One region of the Rhodococcus sp. LMD genome, then DNA from elsewhere that is predicted to be linked to it. Evidence: riboswitches for the same ligand, from Rfam matches in the RefSeq annotation. Region 1 holds a riboswitch; each other region holds the start of a gene.

What was found. Region 1 has a riboswitch for S-adenosylmethionine ahead of ACWPQI_RS16250 (bifunctional o-acetylhomoserine/o-acetylserine sulfhydrylase). Riboswitches for the same ligand answer to the same signal wherever they lie in the genome.
Region 2: linked by a shared signal. The riboswitch ahead of ACWPQI_RS02750 (aminotransferase class V-fold PLP-dependent enzyme) and the one ahead of ACWPQI_RS16250 (bifunctional o-acetylhomoserine/o-acetylserine sulfhydrylase) in region 1 are both predicted to bind S-adenosylmethionine.
Region 3: linked by a shared signal. The riboswitch ahead of ACWPQI_RS24005 (ABC transporter substrate-binding protein) and the one ahead of ACWPQI_RS16250 (bifunctional o-acetylhomoserine/o-acetylserine sulfhydrylase) in region 1 are both predicted to bind S-adenosylmethionine.

Annotation. Positions count from the first base shown of each region.
Region 1 covers NZ_CM148557.1:3,515,063-3,518,850, reverse strand. Annotated here, with positions in the region: gene metX (homoserine O-acetyltransferase MetX) at 1-789, opposite strand, end outside; gene ACWPQI_RS16250 (bifunctional o-acetylhomoserine/o-acetylserine sulfhydrylase) at 813-2,138, opposite strand; SAM riboswitch class IV at 2,225-2,340, opposite strand; gene ACWPQI_RS16245 (NADP-dependent isocitrate dehydrogenase) at 2,607-3,788, shown strand, end outside.
Region 2 covers NZ_CM148557.1:593,813-597,600, forward strand. Annotated here, with positions in the region: gene ACWPQI_RS02745 (Pls/PosA family non-ribosomal peptide synthetase) at 1-957, opposite strand, end outside; SAM riboswitch class IV at 1,204-1,319, shown strand; gene ACWPQI_RS02750 (aminotransferase class V-fold PLP-dependent enzyme) at 1,386-2,705, shown strand; gene ACWPQI_RS02755 (YbaK/EbsC family protein) at 2,761-3,234, opposite strand; gene ACWPQI_RS02760 (2-oxo-4-hydroxy-4-carboxy-5-ureidoimidazoline decarboxylase) at 3,299-3,788, opposite strand, start outside.
Region 3 covers NZ_CM148557.1:5,226,692-5,230,479, forward strand. Annotated here, with positions in the region: gene ACWPQI_RS24000 (MFS transporter) at 1-1,368, shown strand, start outside; SAM riboswitch class I at 1,414-1,505, shown strand; gene ACWPQI_RS24005 (ABC transporter substrate-binding protein) at 1,710-3,341, shown strand; gene ACWPQI_RS24010 (ABC transporter permease) at 3,345-3,788, shown strand, end outside.

The DNA of each region.
Region 1 (3,788 bases):
GGCCTGGTGCTCCAGGTAGCTCTGTACCGCGTATCGCCCTCCGTTCCAGGGGTTTTCGCTTCCCTGGGGGGAGTTCGCGAAGCGGGTGTCGAGTTCGCCCTCGGTCCGGTAGGTCAGGTGCGCGATCCGCCGTGCGATGCCCAGCCCGGTCCGCGGCACACGTCCGGTTCCGTAGTAGTCCCCGCCCTGCCAGTCCGGGTCGGCGGTGATGGCGGCGATCTGCGTGGTCTGGGTGCCGATCTGGTCGGCGGTGGCGCGGGCCCCGACGGCAAGGACGAGGGCCGCCTGCACCCGTTCCGGATACCCGATGATCCACTCGAGCGTCCGCATGCCGCCCATCGACCCGCCGGTCACGGCCGCCAACCTGTCGATGCCGAGCGCATCGGCGAGCGCGACCTCGGCGGCGACCTGGTCGCGCACCGTGATGCCGGGGAACCGGGAGCCCCACGCCTTGCCGTCCGGGGCGGGCGAACCCGGTCCGGTGGTGCCGCGGCAGCCGCCCAGCACGTTCGTCGCCACAACGCACCACGTGTCGGTGTCGATCGGCGCGCCCGGACCGACCATCCCGGTCCACCAGCCGGGCGACGGGTGTTCGGGTCCGGCCGGCCCGGTCACGTGCGAGTCCCCGGTGAGGGCGTGTTCGACGAGGACGACGTTGTCGCGTGACGGCGACAGCCGGCCCCATCGCTGCACCGCCACCGTCACGTCGGGCAGGGTGGCGCCGGACTCGAGCGTCAGCGGCCCGATGTCGACGGTCCCGAGACGGCCGTCCTCCGGCGGCAGTTCCACGTGGCGCCGGTCGACGCGCGCCGTCAAGACGCGACCGCCTCGAGGCCGGTGGTGAGGTCGGCGAGGATGTCGTCGATGTGTTCGATGCCGACGGCGAGGCGGACCTGGCCGGGGGTGACGCCGGCGGCGAGTTGTTCGGCGGCGGTGAGCTGGGAGTGGGTGGTCGAGGCGGGGTGGATGACCAGCGAGCGCACGTCGCCGATGTTGGCGACGTGGCTGTGCAGGGTCAGCGCGTTCACGAACTTCTTGCCGGCGTCGACGCCGCCGGCGAGTTCGAAGGTGACGATCGCGCCGGTCCCGCGCGGGGCCAGAGCCCGGCCGCGCTCGTACCAGGGGGAGGAGTCGAGGCCGGCGTAGGCGACGGCGGTGACCTCGGGGCGGCGGGCGAGGAAGTCGGCGACCCTGCCGGCGTTGGCGACGTGGCGTTCCATGCGCAGGCTCAGGGTCTCGAGGCCCTGGGCGATGAGGAAGGCGTTGAACGGGGAGACCGCGGCGCCGAGGTCGCGCAGCAGTTGCACGCGGGCCTTGAGGGCGTAGGCGGGGGCGCCGAGGTCGGCGTAGACCACGCCGTGGTAGCTGGGGTCGGGGGTGGTGAACTGGGGGTGGCGGGCGGTGCCGTCGGGTCCGGCGGCGGTCCAGTCGAAGGTGCCGCCGTCGACGATGACCCCGGCGATGGCGGTGCCGTGGCCGCCGAGGTATTTGGTGGCCGAGTGCACGACGATGTCGGCGCCGTGCTCGAGGGGGCGGATCAGGTAGGGGGTGGCGACGGTGTTGTCGACGATCAGCGGCAGGGCGTGCTCGTGGGCGACGGCGGCGACGCCGGGGATGTCGAGGAGGTGGTTTTTGGGGTTGGCGATGGTTTCGCCGTAGAAGGCGCGGGTGGTGGGGCGGACGGCGGCGCGCCACTGGTCGAGGTCGTCGGGGTCGTCGACGAAGGTGACCTCGATGCCGAGGCGGGGCAGGGTGTAGTGCAGCAGGTTGTAGGTGCCGCCGTAGAGGTAGGGGCTGGCGACGAGGTGGTCGCCGGCGGCGGCGAGGTTGAGGATGGCGTAGGTCTCGGCGGCCTGGCCGGAGGCGAGGAGCAGGGCGGCGACGCCGCCCTCGAGGGCGGCGATGCGTTGTTCGACCGCGTCCTGGGTGGGGTTCATGATGCGGGTGTAGATGTTGCCGGGTTCGGTGAGGCCGAACAGGGCGGCGGCGTGGTCGGTGTTGTCGAAGGTGTAGCTGGTGGTCTGGTAGATCGGCAGGGCGCGGGCGCGGGTGTCGCCGCCGGCGGGCTGTCCTGCGTGGATCTGCTTGGTCTCGAAGCTCCAGCCGTCTTCGCGCCGGGTGTTCTCGCTGTCGGTCATGATGTCCTTACTGGCCGTGGTCGGGAGGTCGGGGCGGCTAGTGACGACAGCTCATGATCACAACCCTCATGACGAATACCTCCATCGGACCGGCTTGTCGTGCGGCGTGTCGCCGGACGACCGGGTCATCACCCGGAGCACCCCACCCTGGCCGGAGGGTTGCCGACCAGCAAGCCGGGGCTTCACGCTGGTACTCATGACCTGGCGCGAGTCTAGCGGCTCGGACGGACGCTTCGGTAGGCGACCCGTGCCTGCCGGGAGAGGGCGCCTGAGCAGGTGAAAGTTACCCGCGGGTAGCCGGGGGTGCGCTTGGCGGACCGGGGCGATAGCAGTACGCTCGTCTTGTTTGGACCGTGTTCCGCACGTGTGAGCACGCCATAAATGGTTCATTGAGCCGACCACGATCGCACCCACAAAGTGGGATCGACTTGGGACCAGGGACACTTCCTAGGAGGACGCGAAGCGCACATGTCCAAGATCAAGGTTGAAGGAACGGTCGTCGAACTCGACGGCGACGAGATGACCCGCATCATCTGGCAGTTCATCAAAGACAAGCTGATCCATCCCTACCTGGATGTGAATCTCGAGTACTACGACCTCGGCATCGAGCACCGCGATGCGACCGACGACCAGGTCACCGTCGATGCGGCCAACGCCATCAAGAAGCACGGCGTCGGCGTCAAGTGCGCGACCATCACTCCCGACGAGGCCCGGGTCGAGGAGTTCGGCCTGAAGAAGATGTGGCGCTCGCCCAACGGCACGATCCGTAACATCCTGGGCGGCACCATCTTCCGTGCCCCGATCATCATCTCGAACGTGCCGCGCCTGGTGCCGGGCTGGACCAAGCCGGTCATCGTCGGCCGTCACGCCTTCGGCGACCAGTACCGCGCCACCGACTTCAAGGTCGACCGCCCGGGCACCGTCACCATCACTTTCACGCCGGAGGACGGCTCCGAGCCGATCCAGCACGAGGTGTGCCGGATTCCCGAGGACGGCGGCGTCGTCATGGGGATGTACAACTACAAGAAGTCCATCCAGGACTTTGCGCGGGCCTCGCTGTCCTACGGCCTGCAGCAGAACTACCCGGTCTACCTCTCGACCAAGAACACGATCCTCAAGGCCTACGACGGCATGTTCAAGGACGAGTTCCAGCGGATCTACGAGGAGGAGTTCAAGGCGGAGTTCGACGCCGCCGGACTCACCTACGAGCACCGTCTCATCGACGACATGGTCGCTTCCTCGCTCAAGTGGGAGGGCGGCTACGTCTGGGCCTGCAAGAACTACGACGGTGACGTCCAGTCGGACACCGTCGCGCAGGGCTACGGTTCGCTGGGCCTGATGACCTCCGTGCTCATGACCCCGGACGGCAGGACCGTCGAGGCCGAGGCCGCGCACGGAACCGTCACCCGGCACTTCCGGCAGCACCAGGCCGGCAAGCCGACGTCGACGAACCCGATCGCGTCGATCTTCGCCTGGACCCGTGGTCTCGAGCACCGCGGCAAGCTCGACAACACCCCCGAGGTGATCGAGTTCGCCCAGCAGCTCGAGGACGTCGTCATCAAGACCGTCGAGGCCGGCCAGATGACCAAGGACCTCGCCCTGCTCATCGGGCCCGAGCAGGCATGGCTGACCACCGAGGAGTTCCTCGCC
Region 2 (3,788 bases), 2.5 Mb from region 1:
GTCCATCGTCGCCGCACACGCGACCACGGTGGCCTCGGTGGGTCCGTACGTGTTCCACACCTCGCGTCCGGGCACAGCCAGCCGCTCGGCGAGATCCGGTGGGCAGGCCTCCCCGCCGAAGATCAACAGCCGCACCGCTTCGAGCGCCTCGGCCGGCCACATCGCCGCGAGGGTCGGAACGGTGGAGACGACGCTGATGTCGCGGGAGACCAGCCACGGTCCGAGGTCCATCCCGGACCGCACGAGGGAGCGGGGCGCGGGGACGAGGCACGCGCCGTGCCGCCAGGCGAGCCACATCTCCTCGCAGGACGCGTCGAATGCGACCGACAGACCGGCCAGCACGCGGTCGCCGGGGCCGATCGGGTTCTCGCGCAGGAACAGCCGGGCCTCGGCGTCGACGAAGGCGGCGGCGCTGAGATGGCTGACGGCGACACCCTTGGGGGTGCCGGTGGAGCCGGAGGTGAAGATGATCCAGGCGGCGTCGTCGAGGCGCGGACCGCGCAGCTGCGGCTTCGGCGACGGCGGCGCGGTGCCCGGACCGATGCCGTCGGCGGTGACGACGGCGGTGACCTGCGCTTCCCCGAACACGAGCTCGGCGCGTTCGTCGGGGTCGTCCGCGTCCACCGGCACGTAGGCCGCGCCGGCCGCGAGAATGCCCAGGATCGTCACGTACAGGTCCGCGGAGCCGGACGGCATGCGCACGCCGACGCGGTCCCCGCCACCGACTCCCGCGTCGGCGAGCCGGTAGGAGCAGGCGACGACCTCCTCGACGAGTTCGGCGTAGCTGAGGGTGACGGATCCGTCGTCGACGGCCGGAGCGTCAGGGTGGGTGTCGGCGGTGGCACGCAGGATGTCGACGAGAGTGCGCGGGGCCGGGGCATGGGAGGAGCGGAGGAACTCCTCGGGGATGCGATACGACCGATCCGAATCCGTCGTGGGCTGGGCAGGCAATCGCATGTCCTTCTCTCGGCCTGGTGGTGCGTTCGTCCGGTTATCTCACGGTCAGGTGGACGGAGGGTGAACATCGGGTGTGTCGGTGCCCACTCGCGCGGTGGATTCTTCCGCGTCCCGCAACGCCGGAATCCCGGCCCGATGTCCGGCTCGGCGTGAGAAACCGCCTCTCCCTGGGGATTCGCGTTCCGGACGACCGACGGTGCGGTCCCGGTTTGACATCCGCGCGCGCTTTTGCCATCCTCTTCCGCAGGTCACGAGAACCAGCGACAAGCCCCGGCTAGCTGGTCGGCAACCCTCCTCCGCGGTGGGGTGCTCCGGGTGACGACCTGGCCGTGTTTCCACACCGGACACGGCAAGCGCGGATTCGGACCGTGATCGTACTCGGGCGACGAGGCGACCACCGGCGAATCCCTGAACGACGAGGGAACGTCATGACTGCCGCTGTACTGACCGCCGACACCTGTATCGCCCCGTTCGCCCGGGTCACCGGATGTGATCTCCAGGTGCCCCTAGTGCAGGGCGGTACCTGCACCTACGCCAACTTCGACTACGCGGCGAGCGCGCCGGCCCTCGAAGCGGTGACCGAGCGGATCGCCGAACTCCTGCCGTACTACGCCAGCGTGCATCGCGGTGCCGGTTACGCCTCGAGGATCTCCACCACCAGCTACGAGCAGGCCCGGGAGTCGGTGGCTCGATTCGTCTGTGCCGCAGACGATCAGGTGGTCGTGTTCACCCGCAACACCACCGACTCGCTCAATCTCCTGGCCGGAGCCGTGCCCGGCGACGTGGTGGTGCTCGACGTCGAGCACCACGCAAACCTGTTGCCCTGGAAGAACGCTCGCGTTGTCGAGGCTGCGGACACCGTCGCCGAGACGGTCCGCCGGCTCGTCGCGGAACTGTGCAGCCGGCCCGCCGCGCTGCTCGCCGTCACCGGCGCCTCCAACGTCACCGGCGAGGTCCTCCCGATCGCCGAACTCGCCGACGTCGCGCATGCCTGCGGTGCCCGGATCCTCGTCGACGGAGCACAATTGGTTCCGCACCGGCGGATCGACCTCGCCGCGCTCGGCGTCGACTACCTCGCGTTCTCGGGGCACAAGCTCTACGCTCCGTTCGGTGCCGGTGCTCTGGTGGGGCGCCGGGACTGGCTCGACGTCGCGGAACCGCACCTCGCAGGGGGTGGTGCGGTCCGCGACGTGAGTCTCGGCCACACCGAATGGGCTTGCGCCCCGGCGCGACACGAGGCGGGCACGCCCAACGTGCTCGGCGTCGCGGCCCTCGCCGCGGCGTGCGACGCGCTCGCCGGTTTCGACGCCGATGCCGTCACCGCGCACGAGGAGGCGTTGTGCCGGCGCCTGCTCGACGGGTTGCGCGGTGTCGACGGTGTCGAGATCCTGCGGCTGTGGAGCGACTCCCCGGACTCCGTGGGCATCGTCACCTTCACGGTCGCCGGCTTCGAGCCCGGCGAGGTGGCGTCGTATCTGTCCGCCGAGCACGGAATCGGGGTGCGCGACGGCCGGTTCTGCGCGCACCCGCTGCTCGCCCGGGTCGGGCTGCCCGGCGGCGCGGTTCGTGCCTCTCTCGGTCTCGGCAGTTCCTCCGCCGACGTGGATCGTCTGCTCGACGCGCTGCGCACGCTCGTCGATGCCGGTCCCGGCTGGACCTACGCGAAGACCGACGGACTGTGGGGGCCGTCGCCCGAGACCCGTCCGGGCCTGGCGGAGTCCACCGCCGGCGCGGCGCAGTGCAGCTGACCGGTTCCCCGGCGGGCCGTCGCACCGGCCGGGCCCGTCGTCCGGGTCGGCAGGGCTAGTCGACCTCGACGTCGACGGCTGCCGTGATGCGCATCAGTTCGCGGAACGTCGTGCGGAACAGCGTGCGTGGATGCCCGCCGGAGGCCCAGAGCTGGGGGAAGGCGGCCAGGGCGGTGTCGACGTACGTGGTCAGGTTCGTCGGATGCCCGAGCGGCGCCACCCCGCCGACGGGCTGACCCGTGACCTCGGTGACGACGTCCGGGGGCGCCGCGACGAGCACACCGCCGAGACGCTTGCCGGTTCGTTCCGGATTCACCCGATGGGCACCCGAGACCAGCAGCAGTACCGGTTCGTCGTCGAGCAGGAACACCAGCGACTTGACGATCGCGCCCACGTCGACCCCGAGCGCGGCCGCCGCCTGCTCGGCGGTGTGCACCGACTCCGGTTGGGTCGTGATCAACCCGTGGTGCCCGCGCGCGATGAGCGTGTCGGCCACTCGAGCGGCATTCGGATGCAGTGTCCCGGACATGGTTCCAGCCTAGGAGGCTGCCGCCGTCCGTGGCTCCGATCGGCAGGTCCGGCCGCGGCCGGGGTCAGTACAGCGGAAAGCCGTCCTCGGGTCCGAGCATGCGCTCGAGCCGGGTGCGGGTGATCTTGGCGAGTTCCTCCGTGCACACCTTGCGTTCCGCCTCGGGGTCGTGTGCGAGCCGGTGGCGGAGGTCGGTCAGCAGATCCCGCAGTCCGCGGCCCTGCGGGCACCACAGGTAGCGGTAGCCGAAGCGCTCCTCGTACGCGGCGGCGGCAGCGGTGATCGCGGTCGTCAAGGCCTCGTCCTCGTCCCACAGCGAGCACTGTTCGAGCCGCGAGGCGGTGCTGCCGCGCCGACGGCCCACCACCGGGTGACAGTCGAGGGCCGCCGCGATCTCCGCGTCGCTCGCGGAGAACAGGGCGGCGTCGGCGCGGGCGAACAGTTCCGGATAGCTCGCATAGGGACGTCCCGCCGCTACCTCCTGGGCCCAGGTGAGCGACGCGCAGCACTCGTACAGCGCGTGGGTGGCGCCCCGCCGGGACAGGGCGTTGAAG
Region 3 (3,788 bases), 1.7 Mb from region 1:
GTCTGTGCGGCCGCCGGCTTCACCACCCTGCTCGATTCGTCGGTGCTGAACATCGGCCTTCCCGCCTTGCGGACCGGTCTCGACGCGGGCGTTTCGCAGGTGCAGTGGATCCTGGCCGCATACTCGCTGAGCTTCGGTCTTGCGCTGGTCCCGGCAGGCCGGCTCGGCGATGTGGCCGGCCGGCGGCGGCTGTTCCTCGCGGGCATGACCCTCTTCGCGGTCATGGGGGTGTGCGGAGCTGTCGCGTCCGACCCCTGGACGGTCGTCGCCGCACGGGCCGGTCAGGGGGTCGGGGCGGGCCTGATCAGCGCGCAGGTGCTCGGGATCCTGGCCGAGAACTACACCGGCCCGGCGCGCGCCCGGGCCCTGGCCGCCTACAGCACGGCCGGAGGCCTCGCCGGGCTGTGCGGTCCACTCGTCGGTGGGCTGGTGCTCGGCGCTGCACCCGGGGACTACGGGTGGCGTGTTCTGCTGATTCTCAACGTGCCGTGCGCACTCGTCACACTCGTGCTCGCGGCCCGCCGCCTGCCCCCGGATCGGGGACGACCGTCGGCCCGCAGCGGGGTCGATGCCGGGGGCCTCGCGCTGCTCGCGGCGGCCACGACGCTGGTGATGGTGCCCGTGGTCTCCGAACCGGGTCCGGTGGGTGCGGTGTTCGCCGTCGGGGGAGCGGCGGTCTCACTCGCCACCTTCCTATGGTGGGAACGCCGTGTCGCCGTGCGCGGCGGCAAGCCCGTGCTGCTTCCCGAACTGACCGGATCCGGCGGATACATCCTCGGCACCTTGGTCGCACTGTTCTGGTTCGGTGCGGTGCTGTCCCTGAACACCGTCGTGAGCCTGTACCTCATCGAGGGGCGCGGCTATGCCGCGGTCCAGGCCGCCGCCGTGCTGTCCGCCGCCGCCGCGGCGATGGCCGTCGCCTCGGCCGTGGGGTGGCGGGTCGTCGCGCGATACGGCCGGGTGACGGTCGTCGTGGCGGTGGCGGCCGAGATCGCCGTCGTCGGTGGCTACGCCGCCGCTGTGCGGCACGACGCCACGATGCCGGTGTTCGTGGCGCTGGCCGCTCTGTCGGGCCTCTCGGGTGGATTCGTGGATGCACCCAACCGGGCGCTGACGCTCGAGTCGTCCCCGGCGGGCGGTCACGGTGTCGCGGCCGGGTTCCTGCAACTGTCACAGCGGTTGTCCGCGACGGTCGCCCTCGCCGCGGTGTCCGGCCTGTATCTGTCGGCGCTGGCGACGGACGGGGACGACTTCGCCGGTGCCGCGTCGGCCGGCCTCGCGGTGTGCGCCGCCATGCTCGCGGTGTCGCTGCTCTGTGCGCTCGCCGACCGGCGCCGTCGTGCCGGCGCCGGGTTTCGATCACGGTGAGCGAAAGGGTTCTCCGAACTCGTTCGCAACGCGTACGGTCACCGGGAACCATCCAGAGCGACCGAGAGACCCGGCTCGACGACGTCGCAGCAACCCCCTGCCGCAGGTGAGGGTGCTACCGCCGGGAACGATGGAGGAGAAGGCATGGCAGGCGAGGGGTTCGTGGGCGCGTGGGCGCGCCTGCACGTCGACCTGTGCCGTCAGTGCTCGGGCATCTGTCGCCCCCGATCCTGTCGCGCCTGAGCGGCGCAACCCAGTCGAAGAACTACGACCGTCTGCCCGGCCGGTGGCATCGCGAAGCGCGGTGCCATCGGCGCCTCACGAGATCATGGAGTTCCCCGGTGCCTGTTCCGTTCACCTCTGCCGCCCGACGTCGCGCCGTCGCGGGCGCCACCGCCGCAATCCTCACCGGTGGGCTCGCCGCGTGCGGCGCCGACACGGCGGGCACCTCCTCCGGTGGCGGCACCCCGCAGCCCGGCGGCACCCTGCGCTACGGCCTGTCCCAGGCCCCCACGTGTGCCGATCCCGCGCAGGCCGGCAGCAACCAGACCATCTACGTCGCCCGTCAGATCGTCGACTCGCTCACCGATCAGGACCCCGGGACCGGTGAACTGAAGCCGTGGCTCGCCGAAAGCTGGGAGGTGAACGGGGACGCCTCGGCGTTCACGTTCCGGCTGAAGGACGGCGTGACATTCAGTGACGGCACCCCGTTCACCGCGGAGTCGGTGAAGAAGAACTTCGACGCGATCGTCCAGACCCTCACCGGCGCCAAGGCAGCGCTGGCGGCGAGCTACCTGTCGGGGTACACCGGCACCACGGTGCTCGATCCGCTCACCGCCCAGGTGTCCTTCGCCGGACCGAACGCGCAGTTCCTGCAGGCGTCGTCGACGCTGCAACTCGGCTTCCTGTCCGACAGGGACGTCGCGAAGTCCGCGGAGGAACGCTGCGCCGGCGACCTGTCCGGCACCGGTCCCTTCGTCTACGAGGACTACCAGCAGGACAAGTCCGCCACGCTGGTCAAGCGCACTGGATACTCGTGGGGATCCGACGTTTTCGCGCACGACGGCGAGGCCTACCTCGATCGCATCGAGTTCACGATCGTCCCGGAGTCCGGTGTACGCACCGGCAGCCTCGCATCCGGCCAGCTCGACGCGATCAGCGATGCGCTGCCGCAGGACGCTTCCCAGATCGAAGGCAGCGGCGGACGGATCCTCACCACGCCGAACCCGGGTGTCCCGTTCGGTTTCCAGCCGAACGTCACCCGTGGCGTCCTGACCGATCCGGCGGTGCGCGCTGCGATCGTGCCGGCCCTCGACCGCCAGGAACTCGTCGACACCGTCCTCGGCCCCGATTTCCGGCCCGCGACCAGTACCCTCGCCTCCCGCACCCCCGGCTACGCCGCACTCGACGACGTCACCTACGACCCGGCGAAGTCGAAGTCGATCCTCGACGCCGCCGGCTGGGTTCCCGGCCCGGACGGCATCCGCGTCAAGGACGGCAACCGCCTGTCCTTCTCGGTGCTGTTCAGTTCGGTGTTCGCCGGCAACCAGGCGATCCTCGAGCTCGTGCAGCAGCAGCTGCGCGAGGTCGGTATCGACCTGCAGCTCGACCTGGTCTCCACCCCGGAAGCCACTGCCCGGCAGGGCACGAAGGACTTCGACGCCACCTACTACAACAGCACGCGCGCCGACGGCGACATCCTGCGCACCACGTTCGGACTCGACGGGCGCAACCTCAACAACCGCGGCCCGATCCCGGCGCTGGACGAGGTCCTGTCCGCGCAGCTGCGCACCACCGACCCGGCCGAACGCGGCGAGCTGATCGAGCAGGCACAGCAGCTCGTCCTCGACAACGGCCTGTGGCTGCCGACCGTGGAGCTGTCCCAGGCCATCGGTGCGGCGGGGGCGGTGCAGGACCTGAAGTTCGAGGCCTCCGCCCGGTTGCAGTTCTTCGACACCTGGCTGAGCGAGTAGACCATGGCCCGGTATCTCGGTTCCCGGCTCGTGCAGGCGCTGTTGGTGCTGTGGGCGGCGTTCACCGTCTCGTTCGGCGTGCTGTACCTGCTGCCGTCCGACCCGGTGAGCATCGCGGTCGACGGCGCCGGCAGCGGCACACCGGTGGATGCGGCCGCTGTCGCGCAACTGCAGGAGCGGTACGGGCTCGACCGTCCGTTGTCGGGGCAGTACCTTACTGCGCTGAGCAACGCCGTCCGGGGTGACTTCGGCATCTCGATCGTCACGGGACAACCCGTGACCGACGCGATCGCCGCCGCCGTACCCAGCACCCTGGCCCTGGCCGCGGTCGCCTTGGCGCTCGCCGTGCTCCTCGGCACCTCGATCGCGTTCGTCGCCACGTACACGCGCGCCCGGTGGCTGCGCAGCACGCTGTTCTCGCTGCCGCCGCTCGGTGTCGCGGTTCCG